Regions from separate parts of the Psychromonas sp. KJ10-5 genome, predicted to be linked through region 1. Evidence: predicted binding sites of a transcription regulator. Region 1 holds the regulator's gene; the other holds the start of a gene.

Region 1 (3,205 bases):
TCCATGTTTCTTCAGTTAAGCAACATGCGAGTTTGAAAACCAATACTATTATTTTTACTGATGAAGTATTACTAACTCAAGGTTCGATTAAAATCACAGCAGATAAATTAACCGTGATCCGAGGTGAAAAACCTAATCATGAATTAATGATTGCTGAAGGTAATACCTCTGTTTTCCATCAAATTCAAGATGATGGAAAACCATTGGATGCTGAAGCTAAAAAAATTACCTATGATGTGGCTAAAGGTAAAATAACCTTAACTAAAAATGCACAAGTGAAGCAATTGGATAGCCAAGTTAATGGTGCTGAGATTGAGTATTTCTTAGCAACACAAGAGCTTAATGTTAGTACAGACCAAAATAAAAAAGAGCGTGTAAAAACCATCTTTTTACCTGCTCAATTTGAAAAATCTAAAGACACTAACTCAACTTCAAACACAGGCAACAAATAACTATGGCAGAGTTACGCGCAACGGGGTTAGTTAAAAGTTATAAAGGCCGAACTGTAGTAAATGGTGTTGGTTTAACAGTAAAAACCGGTGAAATAGTAGGTTTACTAGGCCCTAATGGTGCAGGTAAAACCACCTCTTTTTATATGGTCGTTGGTTTAGTGAAACAAGACCAAGGTAGCATCGTCATTGATGACGAAGATATTTCTAGTAACCCAATGCATATTCGTGCACAAAAAGGCATTGGCTACCTGCCACAAGAAGCATCTATTTTTCGACGTTTAACCGTGACAGAAAACATTATGGGTATTCTACAAACCCGTAAAGAATTAACGCAAAAGCAACGCGATGAGAAGCTCAATACACTATTGGAAGAGTTTCATATTACTCATATTCGTGATAACAAAGGAATGAGTTTATCGGGTGGAGAGCGACGCCGTGTAGAAATAGCACGCGCACTAGCAACCGAGCCCAAATTTATTCTACTGGATGAACCTTTTGCAGGGGTTGACCCGATTTCAGTAATTGATATAAAAAATATTATTCAGCAATTACGAGATCGTGGTTTAGGTGTATTAATCACTGACCATAATGTAAGAGAAACGTTAGATGTTTGTGAGCATTCCTATATAGTAAGCCATGGGGAAATTATTGCTGTAGGTACACAAGATGAAATTCTTGCAAACGATCATGTAAAACGCGTTTATCTAGGTGAAGAGTTTAAACTTTAAGTTATTGCCACACGTTCAGGAAGATATGTTTTGATGAAACAGGGTTTACAATTGAAAATGGGTCAGCAATTAGCGATGACCCCTCAATTACAACAAGCAATAAAACTATTGCAGCTTTCAACATTAGATCTACAACAAGAGATTCAGAATGCTTTGGACTCTAACCCTCTTCTCGAACAAGATGATCAAACTGGGTCAGAAGATACGGTTAAAGAAGCCGATAGCAGCGTATTAGATACAACTGAAGCGATTACTCAACAAGAGTTCTCTGATGATCTCCCTGCAGAAAAAGAGTGGGAGGAATCTTATAACTCCACCCCAATCACAGGAACGACTTCTAATGCCGTTGCCTATGAGGGAGAAAATACACTTTATCAAGGCGAGTCATCAACCTCTCTACAAGACCATCTGTTGTGGCAAATGCAATTAACACCTTTTACAGATACCGACCAAATAATCGCGATGGCGATTATTGACTCTATCGATGAATCAGGCTACTTGACCACCGACTGTGAGAGTATCTTAGAGAGTTTACAAACAGATTTAGAAGAATTAGAACTAGATGAAGTAGAGGTGGTACTTAAACGCATTCAACACTTTGATCCACTAGGGGTTGCGGCACGTACCACCCAAGAATGTTTACAAATACAATTACGCCAACTACCAGAAACGACTCCTTGGCGTAATGAAGCAATTCAAATCCTTGAGCAATACATGGATCTATTAGGTAATAGAGATTACCGAACTTTAGCCAGAAAAAGTAAGCTAAAAGAAGCTCAACTTGCTGAAATAATGCGTTTAATTCAAAGCTTAGAGCCTCGCCCTGGTAACCGAGTAGAAACCAGCGAAACGCAGTATATTGTTCCCGATGTGTACGTTAAAAAGATCAATGGGCAATGGCGTGTATCCCTAAATCAAGATTGTGATCCTAATTTATCAATTAACCAGCAATACGCGAGTATGTGCTCAGGTAACATTAGTAAAACTGACTCTCAGTTTATCAAAGGCCACTTACAAGAAGCTAAGTGGTTTATTAAAAGCTTAGAAAATCGTAACGATACCTTATTAAAAGTGGCTAATTGTATTGTACAACAGCAACAAGCCTTTTTTGAATATGGCGATGAGTCCATGAAGCCAATGGTATTAAACGATGTCGCATTTGAAGTAGAAATGCATGAATCCACTATTTCACGTGTTACAACACAAAAGTTTATGCATACTCCACGTGGTATATATGAACTGAAATTTTTCTTTTCTAGCCATGTTGCTACTAATGGAGGCGGTGAATGTTCATCAACCGCTATTCGCGCTTTAATTAAAAAGTTGGTTTCAGCTGAAACCACAACTAAACCATTAAGCGACAATAAAATCACCCAGTTGTTGGAAGAAAAAGGTATTAAGGTAGCAAGACGTACTATTGCTAAATACCGTGAATCCTTAGGAATTCCGCCTTCTAATCAACGTAAACAATTACTTTGAACTAAGAAGTAATGCAAATAAATAAGGATTAACTATAGTCATTTAATGCTAACCTGATAAACTCGCGCGTCCATTAAATACAGTTAACTATTATTATGAAAATATCTACTCTATTAAATCAACAATCGGTATTCTGTAACACTACTTGCACAAGCAAAAAAGGCGCTCTAGAAAAAATCAGCCTTATCGCAGCAAAGGAGCTCGATTTAGATGCCCAAGAATTGTTTGAAAGCTTAATTGCACGAGAAAAAATTGGGTCAACAGGTGTTGGGTCTGGGATTGCTATTCCACATGTCAAAATTTCTAGTGAGCTACCTGCTACGGCTGTTTTTTTGCAATGTGAAACAGGTATCGATTACGATTCATATGACGGTAATAAAGTGGATATATTATTCGCTATCTTTGTACCTGAAGACCTTTGTAAAGAATACCTTTCGGCGCTATCAGAAATTAGCCAAAAGTTATTAGACAAACAATTCTTACGTCAGTTACGCAGTGCGGGAAATTCCCAAGAATTATTTGAATTACTAACACTATAGAAAGACA
Region 2 (3,205 bases), 740 kb from region 1:
TATGAGCTTTTATCAAGCGAACGCTGCTCAACTGACAGAGGCACAGTTAGGGCAGATCTTGTTTCTCGACCCGAGCTTTTCTGTGAACAGAACTATGTCTTGCGCAACTTGCCATGAGCCTTCAACAAGCTTTAGTGATCACCGTGACAATATTGGACTGACTATGGTTTCACTGGGTGACGATAGTAAATCTCTTGGCACGCGTAATACGCCAATGGCCGCTTATGCCAATACATCGCCTTCATTTCATTTTAATCAAGAGCTCAATGAATATGTTGGTGGGCAATTCTGGGATGGTCGTGCGAATACCTTAGCTGATCAAGCAATGGGGCCGCCATTAAACCCTGTTGAAATGGGTTTTCCTGATGCTGAAACGGTAGTACAGCGTATTCAAGAAAATCCATTTTACATTGATAACTTTAAACGTATTTATGGTGAAACAGTCTTTGAGCAGCAAGCTAAAGAAGATGGTGTTTTACCTGCTTTTAATGGTTTTGCCCGTGCTATTCAAGCATTTGAACAAACTGATGAGTTTGCAACTTATGATAGTAAGTATGATCGATTCTTAAAAGGCGAGTACGAGCTAACAGTGTTAGAAGATTTAGGGCGTACTTTATTCTTCTCTAATAACAATGTGAGCTGCAATAGTTGTCATATGTTGAAAACAGAAGATAGTAAAAAAGAGCCTTTCACTAACCATCAATATCGTAATATTGGTGTTCCTTCTAATGCTCAGTTGATTGCATTAGGCCACGTAAAAGATGACTTTATTGACCATGGTTTACTAGAAAATCCAGCAGTTGACGATCCTAAATACGATGGTAAATTTAAAAATCCATCATTACGTAATGTCGCCGTAACAGCACCTTATATGCATAATGGTGTATTTAAAGATTTACGTACCGTGATGGAGTTTTATGATCACTTTAATAATCCTAAGCGCACTATTAATCCAGAAACTGGCAAACCTTGGCGCGCACCTGAAGTACCTGCAACGGTTGACTTAGAGGATCTTAAAGCTCAAGTATTAACAGACCGTAAGATTGATGCATTGATTGCTTTTATGAAAATATTAACGGATAAACGATTTGAGCCGTTATTAGAAAAGCAAGAAAAGCGTGAGGAAGCGAAGCAAGCGGCTCACTAGTTATCATTATTATCTGCCAGTCGATACTGGCAGATAATAACCTCAGAATAACGACTATAAATTATTAAGTTTATAGTCGTTATTTCCCTCTGTTGTGTCGAATTACTTAACACTTTATTTCATTTATTTTTTTGTTTACAACTAATCTATTTAAATTCAGTACTTTACATTTTTGGCTTGCTTATTGCTTGATCGCTCTTTGTGGGTAGATTTTACCTAGTTAATTATAAAGGAAAGGTTGATGAGAAAAATCATCTCAATATTAGTACCATTGTTATTTTCAGTGGCAGCACAAGCAACAGTCATGAGTCATAAAACAAGTGGCAAACATACCTCTGGCAATACCATTGGATCTAATACCATTGGAGCAGTAAAAACATATCAAGATAGTTTATATATATATTCAATTGATGGTGAGAGTGATAGTAAAGTCAGTACTTTTGCAGGTGTTGAACAAGGTACTTTCGACAGCATTTCAACAGGAAACGCAGTATCGGGCTCCGCATATCAAAATAGTGTCACAGTCGATACCGGCTCAGTCTTTTCATTTGATTGGTTGTGGTACAGCGCTGAAAATTCAAATTCATATTATAATGATTTTGCCTTTGTTAACTTAAGCTTAGGTGACCTAAATTGGCTTGCTGATACAGCAACACCAGATTGGACAACGGGGTCTTTTGAATGGACTGCTACTGAGTCTGGTTTATTAACCTACACAGTAGGTGTGTTGAATGTGAATGATAATGCTTTTAAATCAAAATTAATCGTTAATAATTTTTTAGTGTCAGCTCCTGTTGCAGTGCCTGCACCTGCTATGTTGGGACTTTTTGCTTTAGCGGTACTAGGTTTTTCTATTAGCCGCCGTAAAAAGGTTAGCTAACCTCTACATAGACAAAGCTTCGCACATAAAAAAACCATTCAACTTGAATGGTTTTTTTGTTTTACGCTTATTATTTTTAACTTAACTAACCTCAGTTCTGGTTAATGGAAGCGAAACATAATATAAAATCAGATAGTTAAATCATGTAATAGACAATACTGCTAGTTGTGCGTAGTTCAAGGCAAATTATTGAAGCAATAACGGGTTATTGAGCAATAATTTAACGCAGAAATCCGTATCAATAGCGGTGTCGATTCGCTTTTCTTATCCAGTATTGATTGAGGTTAATTAATACGCTTGTACTTCACACGTGTTGGTTCTACTGCTGCTGCACCCAAGGTTTTCTTCAACCATGCTTCGTAATCTGTGTAGTTACCTTCGTAGAAGTTAACTTGACCTTCATCGCGGTAATCGATGATATGCGTAGCAATACGGTCTAAGAACCAACGGTCATGGGAAATAACCATAGCACAACCCGCAAAGCCTAGTAGCGCATCTTCAAGCGCACGTAAGGTTTCAATATCTAAATCATTGGTTGGCTCATCCAGTAGTAGTAAGTTACCGCCAGATTTAAGCAGTTTAGCCAAGTGTAAACGACCACGCTCACCACCTGATAAATCACCGACAATCTTAGATTGATCAGAACCTTTAAAGTTGAAACGGCCTAAGTAGGCACGGCTTGGGATTTCAATGTTACCCACTTGGATAATATCACTGCCGCCAGACACTTCTTCAAATACCGTTAATTTGTCATCCATGTGATCACGGAACTGATCAACACTGGCCATGTTAACTGTTTCACCAACAATTATTTCACCAGAGTCAGGTTGCTCAGTACCAGCTAACATTTTAAATAACGTTGATTTACCCGCGCCATTGGCACCGATAATACCTACGATTGCACCTTTAGGAATACTAAAGCTTAAATCATCAATTAACACTCGACCATCAAATGATTTAGTGAGGTTATTGACATCAATCACTTGGTCACCTAAACGCTGACCAGTAGGAATAAATAGCTCGTTAGTCTCATTACGTTTTTGGAAGTCTTGATTATTAAGCTCTTCAAAGCGGGATAAACGCGCTTTACTCTTAGATTGGCGACCTTTTGCATTTGAGCGAACCCATTCAAGCTCTTGCTCAATTTGACGTTGACGCGCTTTCTCTTGTGATGCTTC

Evidence for each region. Region 1 encodes sigma-54, which starts transcription at its own class of promoters, with help from an activator protein. Its sites were predicted from a motif close to GTTGGCACGNNNNTNGNNT; they were not measured.
Region 2: a site for sigma-54 is predicted at 1,319-1,337, ahead of AC0L3W_RS03085 (PEP-CTERM sorting domain-containing protein). Genes of this name have one in related genera too.

The regions. Positions count from the first base shown of each region.
Region 1 covers NZ_CM147864.1:3,815,125-3,818,329, reverse strand. Annotated here, with positions in the region: gene lptA (lipopolysaccharide transport periplasmic protein LptA) at 1-452, shown strand, start outside; gene lptB (LPS export ABC transporter ATP-binding protein) at 455-1,180, shown strand; gene AC0L3W_RS16790 (RNA polymerase factor sigma-54) at 1,214-2,659, shown strand; gene AC0L3W_RS16785 (PTS sugar transporter subunit IIA) at 2,755-3,198, shown strand.
Region 2 covers NZ_CM147864.1:635,445-638,649, forward strand. Annotated here, with positions in the region: gene AC0L3W_RS03080 (cytochrome-c peroxidase) at 1-1,147, shown strand, start outside; gene AC0L3W_RS03085 (PEP-CTERM sorting domain-containing protein) at 1,389-2,027, shown strand; gene ettA (energy-dependent translational throttle protein EttA) at 2,312-3,205, opposite strand, start outside.